DNA from 3 places in the Nocardiopsis sediminis genome. Region 3 is predicted to be linked to each of the others. Evidence: predicted binding sites of a transcription regulator. Region 3 holds the regulator's gene; each other region holds the start of a gene.
What was found. Region 3 encodes LexA, which represses DNA repair genes until DNA is damaged. Its sites were predicted from a motif close to TCGAACANNTGTTCGA; they were not measured.
Positions count from the first base shown of each region.

Region 1: the regulator LexA is predicted to act here: its motif matches at 1,979-1,994, upstream of recA (recombinase RecA).
Region 2: the regulator LexA is predicted to act here: its motif matches at 2,571-2,586, upstream of ruvC (crossover junction endodeoxyribonuclease RuvC).

Region 1 covers NZ_JBHSBH010000004.1:405,570-411,966, forward strand. The annotation lists gene ACFOVU_RS05910 (DEAD/DEAH box helicase) at 1-1,564, opposite strand, end outside; gene ACFOVU_RS05915 (DUF3046 domain-containing protein) at 1,676-1,870, shown strand; gene recA (recombinase RecA) at 2,198-3,349, shown strand; gene ACFOVU_RS05925 (regulatory protein RecX) at 3,342-4,064, shown strand; gene ACFOVU_RS05930 (S9 family peptidase) at 4,224-6,284, opposite strand.
Region 2 covers NZ_JBHSBH010000004.1:753,992-760,388, reverse strand. The annotation lists gene ruvB (Holliday junction branch migration DNA helicase RuvB) at 251-1,318, opposite strand; gene ruvA (Holliday junction branch migration protein RuvA) at 1,338-1,958, opposite strand; gene ruvC (crossover junction endodeoxyribonuclease RuvC) at 1,966-2,538, opposite strand; gene ACFOVU_RS07470 (DUF4282 domain-containing protein) at 2,664-3,119, opposite strand; gene ACFOVU_RS07465 (YebC/PmpR family DNA-binding transcriptional regulator) at 3,330-4,079, opposite strand; gene pdxT (pyridoxal 5'-phosphate synthase glutaminase subunit PdxT) at 4,076-4,684, opposite strand; gene pdxS (pyridoxal 5'-phosphate synthase lyase subunit PdxS) at 4,785-5,711, opposite strand; gene ACFOVU_RS07450 (hypothetical protein) at 6,002-6,397, opposite strand, start outside.
Region 3 covers NZ_JBHSBH010000015.1:500,446-506,842, forward strand. The annotation lists gene ACFOVU_RS24760 (vitamin B12-dependent ribonucleotide reductase) at 1-2,017, opposite strand, end outside; gene nrdR (transcriptional regulator NrdR) at 2,126-2,605, opposite strand; gene ACFOVU_RS24770 (LysM peptidoglycan-binding domain-containing protein) at 3,059-3,574, opposite strand; gene lexA (transcriptional repressor LexA) at 3,837-4,607, shown strand; gene ACFOVU_RS24780 (alpha/beta hydrolase) at 4,794-5,870, shown strand; gene ACFOVU_RS24785 (MMPL family transporter) at 5,915-6,397, opposite strand, start outside.

The DNA.
Region 1 (6,397 bases), on a different contig from region 3:
GGTCCCACACCACACGGGGCCGCAGCTCGGCGAACTCGTCGGAGGGGTAGCGCCCCGACAGCATGTCCAGCACCCCCGCGAGGGCGGAGTCGGGCAGCGTCGCGAACGGGGCCGCCCGCCGCACCAGGGCGGCCAGATCGGCCACGCCCCAGTCGTCCATGGCCGCCATGGCCACGACCTGCTGCGCCAGCACGTCCAGCGGGTTGCGCGGCATCCGCAGCTCCTCGATCGCCCCGGCGCGCATGCGCTCGGCGACCACGGTGCCGGCCAGCAGGTCACCGCGGAACTTGGGGAAGAACACGCCGCGCGAGACCTCGCCCACGTGGTGCCCGGCCCGGCCGACCCGCTGGAGGCCGCTCGCCACCGAGGGCGGCGACTCCACCTGCACCACGAGGTCCACCGCGCCCATGTCGATCCCCAGCTCCAGGCTGGAGGTCGCCACCACGCACGGCAGCCGGCCCTCCTTCAGGTCCGCCTCGATCAGCGCGCGCTCCTCCTTGGACACCGAGCCGTGGTGCGCCCGCGCGACCGGAGCGGCGCCGTCGCCGGTCCACGCCTGCCCGGCCTGCCCCATGACCTCGGCCGCGACGGCATCGGGCCGCGCCGGGGCCGCGCGCTCGGCGGCCAGCTCGTTCAGCCGGGCGCACAGCCGCTCGGCGACCCGCCGCGAATTGGTGAACACGATGCTCGACCGGTGCCGCTCCACCAGGTCGAGCACCTTCTCCTCGACGTGCGGCCAGATCGACGTGCGCGCCTTGGACGCGCGGTCGTCGGTGCGGCCGGGGGCCACCGCCGCCTCCAGCTCCGTCATGTCCTCGACCGGGACGGAGATGCGCACCTCCAGGTGCGGCCGGGCGGGGGGCGCCACCACCGTGGCCGGGCGCGGCCCGCCGAGGAACGACGCCACCTCCTCGGGCGGCCGCACCGTCGCCGACAGGCCGATGCGCTGAGCCGGCCGGTCCAGGAGGGCGTCGAGCCGCTCCAGGGTCAGCGCCAGGTGCGCGCCGCGCTTGGTCCCGGCCAGCGCGTGCACCTCGTCCACGATGACCGTCTCGACCCCGGCCAGGCCGTTGCGAGCCTGCGAGGTCAGCACCAGGAACAGCGATTCGGGGGTGGTGATGAGGATGTCGGGCGGCCGGGTGGCCAGCGATCGGCGCTCGTCGGCGGGGGTGTCGCCCGTGCGCACGCCCACCGACACCTGGGGCGGCTCCAGCCCGCTGTCCTCGGCGGCCCGGCGGATGCCCGACAGGGGCGCCCGCAGGTTGCGCTCGATGTCGGCGGCCAGCGCCTTCAGCGGCGAGACGTAGAGCACGCGGCAGCGCCGCGCCCGGTCCTGCGGAGCGGCGGGCGCCGACGACAGCCGGTCCAGCGCCCAGAGGAACGCCGAGAGCGTCTTTCCCGACCCCGTGGGCGCCACGACCAGGGTGTTGTCGCCCTCGGCGATCGCCGCCCAGGCCGCGGCCTGGGCCGGCGTTGCCCCGCCGGGGAACGCGCCGCCGAACCAGGCCCGCGTGGCACCGGAGAAGCGGGCCGTCGCGTCCGCGGAGGCATCGTCGGTGGTCATGCCCCCAGTCTGCACCGCCGGGCCGACGGTTTCCGGGTGGCGGTCCGGGGACGTGCGGGAACGGGGCGCCCTGAAGTGACACCGCCGCTCAGGGCCCCGATACTTGAGGCGATGAAACTCTCCGAGATGTGGAACCGCATGTACGACCAGTTCGGCGAGGGCTACGCCGAGAGCCTGGCGCGCGACTACGTGATCGACGCGCTGGGGTCGCGGACGGTGGAGCAGGCCCTCGCCGACGGCGTCAGCGCGAAGGAGGTATGGCGGGCGGTCTGCGACACGTTCGACATCCCCGCTGCATCGCGCTGATACCCGCGGCCGCGTACCATCCGCGTGCGGTCCCGCCCGGTTCGCCCCGGTCCGACCCGCCGACGCCTCGCAGGCTGAGTGGGAAAAAGCGAACGGGACTTCGAATCATCGAACAGAAGTTCGGGTAGGGTAGCGCTGTACCGGAGCCAGGACGCGGCCCGGGGCACCCGGCGCGAACGCCTCCACCGGCGCGGCCGCCGGGCCCGCCGCCGCCCGTCGGTCCGGCGCCGTCCACAGGCCGGGCGGTGCCGTCGCCGAATGTCCCCGCGACCGCGTAGCGTCGCTCCCGAGATGAAGAAGAAGACACCGACCCAACAGGGGTTCCCCGTGGCAGCTGCTGACCGAGACAAGGCTCTCGAAACCGCGCTCGCTCAGATCGAGCGCCAGTTCGGCAAGGGCTCCGTCATGCGCCTCGGCGATGACGACCGCCCGCCGATCGAGTCCATCCCCACCGGCGCGATCGCCCTGGACGTCGCGCTCGGCATCGGCGGGATCCCCCGCGGCCGGATCGTGGAGATCTACGGCCCCGAATCCTCGGGTAAGACCACCGTGGCCCTGCACGCGGTGGCCAGCGCCCAGCGCCTCGGCGGCATCGCGGCGTTCATCGACGCCGAGCACGCGCTCGACCCCGAATACGCCAAGAAGATCGGCGTCAACACCGACGACCTCCTGCTCTCCCAGCCCGACACCGGCGAGCAGGCGCTCGAGATCGCCGACATGCTGATCCGCTCCGGCGCGGTCTCCATCCTGGTGATCGACTCCGTGGCCGCCCTGGTCCCGCGCGCCGAGATCGAGGGCGAAATGGGCGACAGCCACGTCGGCCTCCAGGCCCGCCTGATGTCCCAGGCCCTCCGCAAGATCGCCGGCGCACTGCACCAAACCGGGACAACCGCGATATTCATCAACCAACTTCGCGAAAAGGTCGGAGTCATGTTCGGGTCGCCCGAAACGACCACCGGCGGCAAGGCGCTGAAGTTCTACGCCTCGGTGCGGCTGGACGTCCGGCGGATCGAGACCCTGAAGGACGGCACCGACGCCGTCGGCAACCGGACCCGGGTGAAGGTCGTCAAGAACAAGGTCGCGCCGCCGTTCAAGCAGGCGGAGTTCGACATCCTCTACGGGGTCGGGGTCTCGCGCGAGGGCGGGCTGATCGACCTCGGGGTCGAGCACGGCACGGTGCGCAAGTCCGGTGCCTGGTACACCTACGAGGGCACCCAGCTGGGCCAGGGCAAGGAGAACGCGCGCAACTTCCTGCGCGAGAACGTCGACATGGCCAACGAGATCGAGAAGAAGATCAAGGAGAAGCTGGGCATCCCCATGCAGGGCGACGACAGCGCCGGCTCCGGTCCGGTCGCCGGCGCCAAGGACACGGCCAAGGACGCCCCGGCGGCCAAGGCGCCCGCCGCCGCAGCGGCGGCCGCTGCGCCCGCCAAGCGCACGGCCAAGGCCAAGGCGGCGGCCCCGGCCACGGATGCCTGAGCCGCGGGACCGCCGCGGCCCGTCCCACCGTCCGCCGACTCCTCCGGCCGGTCCACCCCGGCCGGAGGAGGGTCCGGCCCACCTGCCCTGGTCGGACGGGGAGGCTTCGGGCCGCGCCCACCGGCCCGAGGGGGAGGCTTCGGGCCGCCCGTCCCGGTCGGCCAGGGGAGAAGCCGCTGCCCGGGCGTCGCGGCGTGACGGAGCTCTGACCACGGAGGACCCCGAGGCCAAGGCCCGCGGTATCTGCCTGAACATGCTCACCGCGGCGCCGCGTACCCGCGCCCAGCTCGCCCGCGCCCTGGAGCGGCGTGGTATCGATCCAGAGGTCGCCGACTCCGTCCTGGGCCGCTTCAGCGAGGCAGGGCTGATCGACGACGCCGCCTTCGCGGGCGCCTGGGTCGACTCCCGGCACGCCGGCCGGGGGCTGGGCCGCCGCGCCCTGGCCGCCGAGCTGCGCAGCCGCGGCGTCGACGACGACATCGTGCGCGACGCCGTCGACGACATCACCCCCGGCCAGGAGGAGGACACCGCCCGCCGCCTGGCCCGCCGCAAGCTCGACTCCACCCGCGGCCACGCCCCCGAGGTCCGCGTCCGCCGGGCGCTGGGCATGCTCGCCCGCAAGGGCTACGCCGCGGGCCTGGCCTACCGCGTGGTGCGCGAGGAGTTGGAGGCCGAGGGCGCCGAACTCGACCTCCCCGACCCTGGGCTCGATTAGCCGGCGAGCGGGGCCCAGGGCGCCGATCGCGACCATCGGCCGGGCCCACGGCACCGGCCTCGTCCCCGACCTCGGCCCCGATCTACCGGGCCGGGCGGACCGAGGACCCGTCAGGCGCCCGGCGCCCGGAGGCGCGATGCGGCTCAGGCGCGATGCCGCTCAGGCGGGATCGGGCGACGGCGCGCCGGCGGGGTGGCCGTCCAGCGGCGGCAATGGCTCGGCCACGAGGTCGGGCTCCGGCTCGGGCTCGCGGAACTCCGTCACCAGCTCGATGCCGGGCACGCCCGGGGCGGTGAACCCGAACACCTCACCGTAGAACGCCAGCTCCGCCTCCAGCGCGCGTTCCCGTGATTCCGCCGCCCGCAGCCCGTGGCCCTCGTCCGCGAACTCCAGGTAGGCGTGGCGGATGCCGCGCTCACCCAGCGCCCGGGCGAAGGCGTGCGCCTGGGCGGGCGGGACCACCGTGTCCAGCGCCCCCTGGATCAGCAGCACCGGCACCCCCACCTCGTCGGCCCGGTTGACCGGCGAGCGCTCGCGGTAGGCGGCGGCGTAGCCGGGCAGCGGGCCGACCAGGGAGTCCAGGAACCGCGACTCGAAGTCGTGGGTCTCCTTGGCCAGCCGCAGCAGGTCGGTGACGCCGAACAGCGAGGTGCCGCAGGCGAAGGTGTCGCCGGTGAGCGCCAGCAGCGTGGTCAGCCCGCCGGCGCTGCCGCCCCGGACGGCGAGCCGCGCGGGGTCGGCCAGGCCGTCGTCGACCAGGGAGCGCGCCGCCGCCGTGGCGTCTTCGACGTCGACCACCCCCCACTGCTGGTGCAGCCGCTCCCGGTAGGTGCGGCCGAACCCGATCGACCCGCCGTGGTTGACGTCGATGATCCCGATGCCGCGGCTGGTGAAGTACGCCTTGGCGAGGTCGGCCTCGGTCGTGGCGCGGGCGATGGGGCCGCCGTGGACCCACACAACGTAGGGGGCGGGCCCATCGCCGGTGGCCCGGGGGCTGGTGGGCGGGTAGACCGTGGCGTGGACCTCGGCGCCGTAGCGCCCGCTCAGCGTGACCGCCCGGGGCTGCGGCAGGTAGGCGGCCTCGGGCAGGTCGTCGCGCGAGCGCCGCAGCGTCTCGGTGGCGCCGGTGCCGGGGTCGAGCCGGACGAGGCTCTGCGGGGTCGCGGGGCCGGCCGCCAGGCCGACCACGGTGCCGCCGTCGGAGGCGAGGGTCTCCCAGGTGGTCAGCGGGGTGTCGAACGCGGTCAGTTCCGCGGTCGCCGGGTCGTAGACGCCGGGGCGCAGGTCGGCGCCGCCGTGCAGCGCCACGATCCGGCCGTCGGCCAGCCGCCGGTAGGGCGCCCAGCCCAGCAGGAACCCGCCGGCGAACTCCTCCTCGGCCGGGTAGAGCGCGATCGCCTGCCCGGTGAGGCCGATCTCGTAGAGGTTCCACCACCCGGGCCAGTCGGAGACGAAGTACAGGTGGGTGTCGTCGCGCCAGGAGGGGTAGAGCACGGACTCCCCGACCCCGCCCTTGAGGGTGTACACCCCGCTGAGCGCTCCGCCGTCGAAGGCGCCGACGCGCAGCTCGGTGCCGTCCCAGGGCATGCGGGGGTGGTTCCAGGCGACCCAGGCCAGGTGCGCGCCGTCGGGGGACAGGACGGGGGAGGCGTAGAAATCGGCGCCGGTCACGAGTTCGGTCACGGCGCCGGGGTCGTCGGCGGCGTGGCCGGAGAGCGGCACGGACACGATGGCGCGGGTGGGGCGGCCGTCGTCGCCGTGGGCCTCGCGGACGCAGATGACGTGGTCGGCACCGGGGCCGAGGACCATGTCGGCGTAGCGCAGGCCGCCGCGCCGGGTGGGGACCGGGGTAAGCGGGACGGGCTCCTTGGTGTCCCGGTCCAGCAGGTACAGGCGCTGGTCGGTCTGGTCGGCGAAGACGATGCCGTGGCCGGCGGGAAATGCGCCGTCGCGGCGGGGGACCGGCAGGTAGGACCGCCCGCCGTATTCGTGCACGCGCGTGCGGGCGCTCCAAGGCGCGGCCAGCAGTTCGGTCAGGGTGCCGTCGGCGCCGCGCCGCATGACGGTGGTGCGGCCGTCCTCCTCGGGGCGGGACTCCTCCCACCAGATCTCCTCGCCCACGACAGAGGGGAACCCCAGCCGTCGTTCACCTCGGGCGACGTCGCTTGCAGCGATCGGCGATGGCCAGGCGCCGTACGGGGCCGTCACGCGGTCGGTCATATCGAAACTTTGCAGTTCGTGGGGCGAATGGACTGACATGTCGACTTTAGTGGTCGAGAGCGGGTCAGCGGCAGTCCCGTGACCTGACGCGCACGGCCGACTCCGGCCCGCGG
Region 2 (6,397 bases), on a different contig from region 3:
GTCTCGTGGCCGCTGCCACTGCTGCGCGGCGCCCGGCCCTGCTCTTCGGATCATTTCGGGGCTGGGCCCCCGCTGTGTGACCCTGGCGGTAGGGGCATCCGAAAGCATCCGAAAAGCAGGCCCTGATGCCGGCGCTTTCCGGTTCAACGAGCGGGACCGGTCCGCGAGTTCCCTACCGGCGCCGATGTGGCCGGAGCGGCCCCAGGCCCCACCTTACGCGCCGTGGACGCCGGTGTCGGTCACGCGGTCATCACGGCCCGGCGGCGGGTGCGGCGGCGCCGTCGGCGGGCGCCCCGGCGCCGAACGCGGCGTCGGGCGGCGCCGTGAGGCCCATGTGGGCCCACGCCTCGGGGGTCGCGACCCGGCCGCGCGGCGTGCGGGCGATGAAACCGGACCGCACGAGGAAGGGCTCGGCCACCACCTCGACGGTCTCGGGCTCCTCGCCCACCGACACCGCCAGCGTGGACAGCCCGACCGGTCCGCCGCGGAAGCGCCGCAGCAGGGCGTCGAGGACGGCGCGGTCGAGCCGGTCGAGCCCCTGGACGTCGACCTCGTAGAGGCTGAGGGCGGAGCGCGCGATGTCGAGGGTCAGCCGGCCGTCGCCGCGCACGTCGGCGTAGTCGCGGACGCGGCGCAGCAGCCGGTTGGCGATGCGCGGCGTGCCCCGCGACCGCCCCGCGATCTCCGCGGCGGCGTCGTCGTCGAGGTCGGCGGCGAGCAGGCCGGCGGAGCGGCGCAGGATGAGCTCCAGCTCGTCGGCGCGGTAGAAGTCCATGTGCGCGGTGAAGCCGAACCGGTCGCGCAGCGGGGCGGGCAGCAGGCCGGCCCGGGTCGTGGCGCCGACCAGGGTGAAGGGGGCGATGTCGAGGGGGATCGCGGTGGCCCCGGGCCCCTTGCCCACCACGACGTCCACCCGGAAGTCCTCCATGGCGACGTAGAGCATCTCCTCGGCGGGCCGGGCCATGCGGTGGATCTCGTCGAGGAAGAGGACCTCGCCCTCTTGGAGGGTGGACAGGACGGCGGCGAGGTCGCCGGAGCGCTCGATCGCGGGGCCGGAGGTGATGCGCAGCGGGGCGCCAAGCTCGGCGGCGATGATCATGGCCAGGGTGGTCTTGCCCAGGCCCGGCCCGCCCGACATCAGCACGTGGTCGGGGGCGCGGCCGCGCCGCTGGGCGCCGCGCAGCACCAGCGAGAGCTGTTCGCGCACGCGCTCCTGGCCGACGAAGTCCTCCAGCCGCTTGGGGCGCAGGGCACCCTCGAGGGCGCGTTCGTCGAGGTCGGCGTCGGGAGAGACGACGTCGCGTTCGTGTTCGGCCATGGCGGGGGTCCGGCTCCTCTCAGGCACGGCTCAGCTTGCGCAGGGCGCTGCGGAGCAGCGTGGCGACGTCGGGCCGCTCCCCCGCCGCGGCCGCCTCGGGGGCGACGGCGTCGGCGGCGGATTCGGCGTCCTTGGCCGACCAGCCCAGGTTGATCAGGCCGGATACCACCTGAGGCCGCCAGGGGGCCGCCGCCGCGGTTGCGGGCGCGGCATCGGTGACCTCCGGGGCGCCCGTCTGCGGGTGGCCGAGCTTGTCACGCAGTTCCAGCACGATGCGCCGGGCGCCCTTGGGGCCGATGCCGGGCACGCGGGTGAGCGCGGCGGTGTCCTCGGCGGCGACCGCGGCGCGCAGTGCGTCGGGGGTGTGCACCGCGAGCATCGCCAGCGCCAGGCGCGGGCCGACCCCGCCGGCGGTCTGGAGGCGCTCGAAGACGTCGCGCTCGTCGTCGTCGGCGAAGCCGAACAGGGTCAGCGACTCCTCGCGCACGACCAGGGAGGTGGCGACGGTGGCGGTGTCGCCGACGCGCAGCCCGGCGAGGGTGGCGGGGGTGCACTGCACGGTCATGCCGACACCGCCCACCTCGATCACGGCGGTGCCGCCGCCTCGGGCGGCCACCCGGCCGCTGAGGAACGCGATCACGCTTCGGTCACCTCTTCCCGGGGTCGGTGGTGGCGGTGGCGCGGGCCCGGCGGGCGAGTTCGACCTTGCGGGCGAACTCCTGCTGCGCCGCCGCGACGCGGGCCTGCGCCCCGCCGCGCCAGATGTGGCAGATGGCCAGGGCGACGGCGTCGGCGGCGTCGGCCGGCTTGGGGGCGGCGTCCAGGTGCAGCAGCCGGGCGACCATGGTCTGCACCTGCGCCTTCTCGGCTCGGCCGCTGCCGGTGACGGCGGCCTTGACCTCGCTGGGGGTGTGCAGGGCGACGGGCAGCCCGCGCCGGGCCGCGCAGGTGATGGCGATGGCGCTGGCCTGGGCGGTGCCCATGACGGTGCTGACGTTGTGCTGGGCGAAGACGCGTTCGACCGCGACGGCTTCGGGGGCATGGGAGTCGAGCCAGCCCTCGATGCCGCGTTCGATGCCGAGCAGGCGCGCGGCGAGGTCGCCGTCGGGCGGGGTGCGCACGACACCGGCGGCGACGAATGCCAGCGGCCGGCCGATCGCGCCGTCGACCACCCCCACGCCGCAGCGGGTCAGGCCGGGGTCGATCCCCAGAACTCGCACGCGTCTCCTCCGTCGCACCGGGTCCGCCGGGCTCGAACGCCCGTTCGCAGTCCCCGAGCCTACCGGTGTGCGGGGACGGGCGGACGGGCGACATGCGCGGGCGGGCGCCGCATCGCGCCCTGCTGTCAGGCTCCGCTGTTGCGGCGCAGGGCGGCGATGTCGTCGGAGGTGCGGGCGACCGCGATGGCCAGTTCCAGCCCGACCCGGCCCAGCAGGACCGAGATACCGCCCGCGGCCAGCGCGCCGAGCACGGACAGCAGCGAGGACACGGGGGTGACCACGATCGAGGCGAAGGCGCCGACCACGCCGGTGAAGGTGACGACGCCGACGAGGACGAGCCAGATCAGGAACAGGGTCCTGGCGAACTGCACGGTGACGAACCGGGTGAAGTTCAGGTCGAACAGGGCCCCGAAGAACCCCTGGCCCTGCGGCTGCGCCGTGCCGGGGGGCGGGGTCGCGGGGCCCGATGTGCCGCCCTGGTAGGGGGCGCCGCCGCCCTGCGGCTGCTGCTGGTAGGGCTGCTGCTGGTACCCGGGCTGCTGGCCGTACTGCTCGTAGGGGTTGTCGCCGGGGGTGGTCATAGCGGACTGCTCCAAGGGGGAGACTGCGGGCGGGATGCCCGGCCCGGGGTCGCGAACGGGGGCCGTCGGACCCGGAGGGGCCCGGGCGACGGGGCCGGGGCCGCGCGGAGGCGGCCGATGGACACCCTATCGAGCCCGGGTGAACGCCTCGGGCCCCGCTCGAGAGAGCGGGGCCCGAGGCGAACGTGCGTGGCCGCGGTCGGCGGCCGGTCAGCCGATCTTCTCGAGGACGTCCTCGGGGATGTCGGCGTTGGTGAAGACGTTCTGGACGTCGTCGGAGTCCTCCAGGGCGTCGACGACGCGCATGACCTTCTTGGCGTCGTCCTCGCCCAGGGGGACCTCCATGCTCGGCAGGAAGGAGCTCTCGGCGGACTCGTAGTCGATCCCGGCCTCTTGGAGCGCGGAGCGCACGGCGACGAGGTCGGTGGCCTCGCACACCACCTCGAAGGCCTCGCCGAGGTCGTTGACGTCCTCGGCCCCTGCGTCGAGGACCGCGAGCGTGACGTCGTCCTCGCTGGTGCCCTCCTTGGGCACGATCACGACGCCCTTGCGGTTGAACAGGTAGGACACCGAGCCGGCGTCGGCCATGGACCCGCCGTTGCGGGTGACGGCCACGCGCACCTCGGAGGCGGCGCGGTTGCGGTTGTCGGTCAGGCACTCGACCAGCAGCGCCACCCCGCCGGGGGCGTAGCCCTCGTACATGATGGTCTGCCACTCGGCGCCGCCGGCCTCTTCGCCGGAGCCGCGCTTGCGGGCGCGCTCGATGTTGTCCAGCGGCACGGAGTTCTTGCGGGCCTTCTGGATGGCGTCGTACAGGGTGGGGTTGCCGTCAGGGTCCCCGCCGCCCGTACGCGCTGCGACCTCGACGTTCTTGATCAGCTTGGCGAAGAGCTTGCCGCGCTTGGCGTCGATGACCGCCTTCTTGTGCTTGGTGGTGGCCCACTTTGAGTGGCCGCTCATACCGTTCCTTTCACCATGTCGACGAAGAGCCGGTGGATACGCGGGTCCCCGGTGAGTTCGGGATGGAATGAGGTGGCCAGCAGCCCCCCCTGTCGTACCGCGACGATCCTACCGGCCCGGTCCCCGTCGGTGAGCTGTCCGAGGACGCGCACGCCGGAGCCGACCTCCTCGACCCAGGGGGCGCGGATGAACACGGCGTCGACATCGGGCCCCTCAACGCCGTCGACGGCGACCCGGCCCTCGAAGGACTCGGTCTGGCGGCCGAACGCGTTGCGGCGCACGGTCATGTCGATCCCGCCGATGGTCTGCTGGTCGGCGGTGCCGTCGATGATGCGGTCGGCCAGCAGGATCATCCCCGCGCAGGTCCCGAAGGCGGGCAGGCCTTCGCGGATGTGCTTGCGCAGCGGCTCCATCAGCTCGTAGCGGACCGCGAGCTTGGACATGGTGGTCGACTCGCCGCCCGGGATGACGATGCCGTCGACCCCGTCGAGTTCGGCGGCCCGCAGCACCGGCACGGCCGTGACACCGAGCCCGTCGAGGACGCGCAGGTGCTCTGCGGTGTCGCCCTGGAGGGCGAGCACCCCGATGGTGGGTGTGGCGGTCAACGGAGAACAACCTCGCTCGGGATCGTGGGGACGGACGGGCACGCGCCGGTGGTGCGGGCCGCGGCGCGGCCCGCACGGGCGCGGGTGCCGGGTGCGCCGGCTACCAGCCGCGTCCGGCGTAGCGCTGGCCGTCGGAGAGGTCGTCGAGGTTGATCCCGACCATGGCCTCGCCGAGCCCGCGGGACACCTTGGCGATGACCTCGGGGTCGTTGTAGTGCAGGGTCGCCTGGACGATGGCGTCGGCGCGCTTGGCGGGGTCGCCGGACTTGAAGATGCCCGAGCCGACGAATACGCTCTCGGCGCCGAGCTGGCGCATCAGCGCGGCGTCGGCGGGCGTGGCGACGCCGCCGGCGGAGAACAGCGGCACAGGCAGCTTGCCCAGGCGCGCGACCTCCTTGACGACGTCATAGGGGGCGCGGAACTCCTTGGCGGCGCCGAACAGCTCGGCCTCGTCGAGGGTGCCGAGGCGCTTGATCTCGGAGCGGATGGACCGCATGTGCCGGGTGGCCTCGACGACGTTGCCGGTGCCGGCCTCGCCCTTGGAGCGGATCATGGCCGCGCCCTCGCCGATGCGGCGCAGCGCCTCGCCGATGTTGGTGGCCCCGCACACGAACGGGACGGTGAAGGCCCACTTGTCGATGTGGTAGGCCTCGTCGGCGGGGGTGAGGACCTCCGACTCGTCGATGAAGTCGACGCCGAGGGACTCCAGGACCTGCGCCTCGACGAAGTGCCCGATGCGCACCTTGGCCATGACCGGGATGGAGACGGCTTCGACGATGCCGTCGATCATGTCGGGGTCGGACATGCGCGCGACGCCGCCGTCCTTGCGGATGTCGGCGGGCACCCGCTCCAGCGCCATGACCGCGACGGCTCCGGCGTCCTCGGCGATCTTGGCCTGCTCCGGGGTGACCACATCCATGATCACGCCGTTCTTGAGCTGTTCTGCCATGCCTCGCTTGACGCGGGTGGTGCCGACCGTGCTCGCGGTCGGGGTGTCAGCGGTGTTGGTCACGGTGGCGGACTCCAAGTTCTGGGCGGACATGAGGTGGCACCTCGATGCGCGGAGGACGTTTCGTCGGGGGCGGGGCTGCGGCGTGCGGCCGCCGGTCGCCTCTGCGATCCAATGGTAGAACACCCCCTCGCGCCCTTTTCAGGACATATCGGCGTACGCCGCGGCCACATCCTTACAGTCTGTCGCGACCCACTGGCACGCCTGAGGAGAAGGCCCTTCGCCCCGGCCACTTCTGAGAACACCGGGCGGGGGCCGATTCTTCCGATGAGGGCGCACGCGGCCGCGGTGGTGCCCGCCCCCGTTCCTCAGTCGCGCGGTCGCGGCGGCTCGTCGTCCATCTCGAAGAACTCCGGCAGGGGCGCGCTGCCGGCCAGGCGCAGGGCCCGCACGAGGCGGTCGGCCCGGGCGGCGCGGGTGGCGGCGACGGCGTCGTTGTAGAAGCGCCGGGCGAGGTACACGCGCTTGGCCGCGGCCTCCGCCGCAGCGGGCAGCTCGCCACCGGGGTCGCCGCCGGCCGCCAGCCCGGCGCCGAAGCCGGGCTGCTCCATGACGGCGCGCAGCGCCCGGGAGACCGTGCTCTCCGCCAGCTCGCGTTCGCCTGGGTCCCCGGCCAGCCGCGGGCGGACCGCGGCGTCGGCGAGCAGCACCGCCGAGGCGGGTTCCAGCCCGGGTGCGGCGGCGAGCTCCAGCACGGCCGCGGC
Region 3 (6,397 bases):
CGAAGTCCTCGACGGTGGCCTCCTCGGGCACGTTCACCGTCTTGGAGATCGCACCGGAGAGGAACGGCTGCACGGCCGCCATCATCTCCACGTGGCCCATGGGCTTGATGTAGCGCTTGCCCATGGCGCAGTCGAACACCTCGTAGTGCTCCGGGCGCAGCCCGGGTGCGTCCACGACGTGGCCGTTCTCGGCGATGTACTCGACGATCGCCTCGACCTGCTCCTCCTGGTAGCCGAGGTTGCGCAGGGCCCGCGGGATCGCCTGGTTGACGATCTGCATGGAGCCGCCGCCGACCAGCTTCTTGAACTTGACCAGCGAGAAGTCCGGCTCGATGCCGGTGGTGTCGCAGTCCATCATGAAGCCGATGGTGCCGGTGGGCGCCAGCAGGCTGGCCTGCGCGTTGCGCCAGCCGTTCTTGTCGCCGACCTTGAGGCACTCCTGCCAGGCCGCGGTGGCCGCGGAGGCGATCTCGGCGTCCATCGAGCCGATCGTGCGCAGGTCGTCGTTCGCGGCGGCGTGCTTGCGCATGACCCGCTTGTGGGCGTCGGCGTTCTTGGCGTAGCCGTCGTAGGGGCCGACGATCCCGGCCAGCTCGGCGCTGCGCTTGTAGGCGGTGCCGGTCATCAGCGAGGTGATCGCGCCGGCGACGGCGCGCCCGCCCGGGGAGTCGTAGGCGTGGCCGGTCGCCATGAGCAGGGCGCCCAGGTTGGCGTAGCCGATGCCGAGCTGGCGGAAGGCGCGGGTGGTCTCGCCGATCTTCTCGGTCGGGAAGTCGGCGAAGGTGATGGAGATGTCCATCGCCGTGATGATCAGCTCGGTGAGCCGGGCGAACCGCTCGACGTCGAAGGTGTCGTCCTCGCCCAGGAACTTCAGGAGGTTGATCGACGCCAGGTTGCAGGAGGAGTTGTCCAGGTGGACGTACTCCGAGCAGGGGTTGCTGGCGCTGATCCGGCCGCTCTCGGGCGCGGTGTGCCAGTCGTTGATGGTGTCGTCGTATTGCAGGCCGGGGTCGGCGCACTCCCAGGCGGCCTTGGCCATCTTGCGGAAGAGGTCCTGGGCGTCGACGGTGCCGATGACCTCGCCGGTGGTGCGCGAGGTCAGGCCGAAGGAGGAGCCGGTGTCGACCGCGCGCATGAAGGCGTCGGAGACCCGCACGGAGTTGTTGGCGTTCTGGTACTGGACGCTGACGATGTCGGAGCCGCCGAGGTCGACGTCGAAGCCGGCGTCGCGCAGCGCGCGGATCTTGTCCTCCTCGCGCGCCTTGGTCTGGACGAACTCCTCGATGTCGGGGTGGTCCACGTCGAGGACGACCATCTTGGCCGCGCGGCGGGTGGCGCCGCCGGACTTGATGGTGCCCGCCGAGGCGTCGGCGCCGCGCATGAAGGACACCGGGCCCGATGCGGTGCCGCCGGAGGAGAGCAGCTCCTTGCTGGAGCGGATGCGCGACAGGTTGACCCCCGCGCCGGATCCGCCCTTGAAGATGATCCCCTCCTCCTTGTACCAGTCGAGGATCGACTCCATGGTGTCGTCGACCGACAGGATGAAGCAGGCCGAGACCTGCTGGCGGGAGGTGGTGCCGACGTTGAACCAGACCGGGGAGTTGAAGCTGAAGAGCTGGTTGACCAGGGCGTGCTTCAGCTCGTGGTCGAAGATCTCGGCGTCCTCGTCGGAGGCGAAGTAGCCGTTGGCCCGGCCGGTCTCGGTGTACATGCCGGCCACGCGGTCGACGAGCTGCTTGAGGCTCCACTCGCGCCCGGGGGTGCCGTGCGCGCCGCGGAAGTACTTGCTGGCGACGATCTGGGTGGCGTTCATCGACCACGACGCGGGGAACTCGACGCCCCGCTGCTCGAAGTTGACCGAGCCGTCGCGCCAGTTCGTCATGACCACGTCGCGGCGCTCCCACTCGAGCGCGTCATACGGGTGCACGCCCGGAGTGGTGAAGATCCGCGCCACTTTCAGGCCCTTGCGCCGGCCCCTGCCCTTGCGCTGATCCGACGCCCCGGTTGTCTCCGTCATGTCGCTCCCCCTGTACTCGTCACATACCCAACACACGCCCCCGCTTTCACACGTAACGGGTGGCGGTTCATTCCTCATCGCGCCACGGGCCTCTCGACCGGCCCGGCGCTACCCCTGTGGAGCGTCCCCCTGGGCGACACCGGCCCGGTCGGCCCGGAGGGTGGCGATCTCGTTCTCGAAGTCCGCAAGCGACTCGAACCCGCGGTAGACCGAGGCGAAGTGGAGGTAGGCCACCTCGTCGAGGTCGCGCAGCGGCCCCAGGATCGCCAGCCCGATCTCATGGGCGGGGATCTCGGCCATCCCGCGGCACCGGATCTCCTCCTCGACCTGCTGGCCCAGCTTGGCGAGCGCGTCCTCGGTGACCGGGCGCCCCTGGCAGGCGCGCCGCACCCCGGCGACGATCTTGGTGCGGGAGAACGGCTCGGTCACGCCGGAGCGCTTGGCGACCATGAGCAGCACGGTCTCCTGGGTGGTGAACCGGCGTCCGCATTCGGCGCAGGTCCGGCGGCGGCGGATCGCGGCTCCGTCCTCGGTGGACCGGCTGTCGATGACGCGGGTGTCAGGATGACGGCAGAACGGACAGTGCATGTCGGCGCGCCCTCCCCAGGATCTGCATCTTCGGCATCGGTCGCCATCTCCGCGCAGCGGTCTCGGGCCTGCCCGTGGTCATCCGGGCAGCCCTGGTCATGTCCTCGCACCCCCACCGGACCGGTGGTACCGGGGGATCCGGAAGCACGGCAAGAACGGATACCTACTAAAGCACAAGTTCTGGGCCGCTTGTTCCGGGCGAGCACTAGATGTTGTGGTCAACTTATGACCGTCGCGATGGGGTGCGCAAGTCCCGCCACACGTGACACGGACCTCCACCCAGGTCACACGGGCCAAACCCGGATCAGGACCGGGCGTGTCGCGCACAGGCGGGCCGCCGACGCGAACGGGACCGCAGGCCCCCCGCCATGCGACACGCCGGGCGCGACGGATCGCGGTCCCGGCGTGGGCAGGTACGACCTGCGGGAATGTGCGCCTCGGCGCGGTGTGGGATCAGGGGAGGACGAGCTCCTGCCCGGGCTCCAGCTCTGGGCTCGACAGCTCGTTGATCCGCACGATCTCGTGCACGGTCCGACGGGGATCGTCACCGGGCCGGACCCGCTCGGCGATCCCCCACAGCGTATCGCCATCGCGGACGACGACGGTCGAGGACGAGGCGGGCAGGAAGGCGGATTGCGTGGGCGCGCCGGAGGCGGAGGCCCCGGCCGCGACGGCTGTCAGGAAGAAGACGGAGAGCACACCGGTTGCGGTGGCGGATGCGGTGGAGACGAGGACCACACGGCCGCGGCGGGTGAGGCGGGTCCACCCGCGTCTGACGACCGCGGGCAGGATCCCCGGCGCGACGGCGCAGTCGAGGTCGGGCAGATCGGGCGGGCCGGCCGCCATGCGCGCGCCGGCGGCCGCCGGACGGGCGGCGAACTTCACGGGTGCGGTGCGCCACTCGGGAATCTCCTGCGCCCAGTCGAACAGGACGGGACCCCGGGGCCGCAACACGGACGGTTCGGACATGACCCCCACTTTCGAACGCCGGTGCTTTCGAACCGGCGTTCGACTATTACCGCATCTCGGCGATTTTTTCATCACCGTCTCGAACGTTTGTTTGATATTGCCCAGCGTAGGCACTACCGTTGGACATGTTTCACTGCGGTATCGGCGACAGGCCGCTACCGCTGTCAGACGGGTCGACGGGGCGACCCCGCGGGCGCGGGGATCATCCTGACGATGCTCGAACACCCCACGCCCAGAACACCGACCGCCGAGGAGGCCGGCCGTGCCGGAGGAGAACCACGGAACGCAGGAACCTCACGCGGGCGGGACATCCGTCGCCGCGCTCCGGTCCGCCACCACGCAGTCTCCAGGTGCGGGGGATCCCGCGGCCGCTACGGACAATGGTGCGCCGAAATTGACGGCCCGTCAGCAGAGCGTGCTGAACTGCATCCACCGTTTCGTGCGGCAGCGGGGGTACCCACCGTCCATCCGGGAAATCGGCGACGCGGTGGGCCTGTCGAGCCCCTCCAGTGTCGCGCACCAACTGAAGGTGTTGCAACGCAAGGGCTATCTTCACCGCGATCCGAATCGCCCACGAGCGGTCGAAATTCGCATACCCGGACAGCCCACGGTGCGCTCCTGGGACCACCTCGACGACCAGCCCCGGGCCGACGGCACCCGCGCCACCGACGTCCCCGTCGTGGGCCGCATCGCAGCGGGCGGCCCGATCCTGGCCGAGGAGGCCATCGAGGACGTCCTGACCCTGCCCAAGCAGCTCGTCGGCGAGGGCCGGCTGTTCATGCTGAACGTGGTCGGCGACTCCATGATCGACGCCGCCATCACCGACGGTGACCTGGTCGTCGTCCGCCAGCAGCCCGAGGCCAACAACGGCGACATCGTCGCGGCCCTGCTCGACGACGAGGCCACCGTGAAGGCGTTCAAGCGCGACGGCGACCACGTGTGGCTGCTCCCGCGCAACGACGCCTACGAGCCCATCAACGGCGACGAAGCCACCATCCTGGGCAAAGTGGTCGCCGTTCTCCGGCGCATCTGAGGTCTAACGTCCTGCGCGATAACGACTTCACCACGCTTTGGAACGGGCCCGTGATCTTCATTGAAGATCACGGGCCTTTTCCCGTTTCGACGCCGAACGGTTATCGGTGATGACGACGCTCCGCTGAATGGGCTCCGCCTGAAAGTGTCCGGAGGCCTGGCCCGAATCACCCCCTACGGTAGGACCATGCCCTTCGCCCCCGCCGCTGTGCGCGCCGCCGCCCTGTCCGCCGCCGTGGTCCTGGCCGCCTCGGCGTGCTCCGGGCAGCGGCAGGAACCCGCCGGGCCTCCGGAGCGCCCGGGCGTCACCCCCGCAGAGCGCGACGTGAGCTTCGACAGCGGCCCCGACACCGTCCACGGGACCTTCGCCCTGCCGCCCGGAGCCCAGGGCCGGGTGCCCGGGGCCCTGATCATCTCCGGCAGCGGACCCACCGACCGCGACGGCGACAACCCCGCTCGCCCCGATGCCGGCACCAACGAGAACTTCGCCCGCCTGCTCGCCGACGCCGGCGTGGCCTCGCTGCGCTACGACAAGCTCGGCAGCGGCGAGACCGGCATGGGCGCGCGCGACGAGGACGACCCGGTGGGCTATGACGTCTTCGAGGCGGAGATGGCCGACGCCTACGCCCACCTCGCCGCGCAGCCGGAGGTGGACCCCGGCCGGCTGCTGGTGCTGGGCCACAGCGAGGGCGCGCTGTTCGCCCTGCGCGCCCCGGGCGCCGTCCGCGACCACCCCCCGGTGGCGCTGGTGCTCGCCGCCCCGCCCGGCGGCCGCTACCTCGACACGGTCGACCGCCAGCTGACCGACCAGATCCGGCTCCAGGAGGGCGCGGGCGCGCTGGAGGCGGCCGATGCCACCCGGGTGCTCTCCAATGCCCGGTCCGCGATCGCGCTGATCCGTGCGGGCGAGCGGCCCGATCAGGACCCCGTCCCCGAGCTGGGCGGCCTGTTCGACCCCTCCGTCGCCCCGTTCCTGCACCGGATCGACGCGATGGACCCGGTCGACCTGGCCGGAGACCTCCCCCGCGGCGTCGAGACGCTCGTCCTGTGGGGCACGGCCGACTCCCAGATCGCACGCGACGACGTGGACCGCCTCATGACCGGGCTGCCCGGCGCCGAGCGGGCCGACATCGAGGGCGCCGACCACGTGTTCCGCGCCTATGACGACGCCCCCGGAGCCGAGGTCCTGGACTCCCAGCGCGCGTTCTCCCCCGAGGTCGGGCCGGCCCTCTCCGCGTTCCTGGACTCCGCCGTGCGCCCCTAGCGCTCCCGGTCCCCGCGCCGTCCCGCCGCGCGGCGGGACGGCGCTCAGGCGGGCGTGGGGGTGCGCCCGGCCTCCTCGGCGGTGCGGGCGTCCTCCTCCGGGCCCGCCGAGGGCTCGACGACGTCGATCCGGCGGTGCAGAGCCGCGAGCGGGCCGGGCAGCCACCAGTTGGCGGTGCCCATGAGCCGCATGGCCGCCGGGACGAGCACGGCCCGCACCAGGGTGGCGTCGATGACGACGGCCGCCAGCAGGCCGATGCCCACGGTTGCGACCAGCAGCACGTCCGCGGTGGCCATGGCGCCCATGACCACCACCAGCAGCAGCGCCGCCCGGGTGATGAGGCCGGAGGTGCGCTGCATCCCCGCCGCGACGGCGGCCCGGTTGTCGCCCCGGCGCAGCCACTCCTCGCGGACCCGCCCCAGCAGGAACACCTCGTAGTCCATCGACAGCCCGAAGGCGATGGCCGCGATGAGGATCACCACAGCGGGGTCGGTCCCGGGCGGCGGGGTGAAACCCAGGACCCCGGC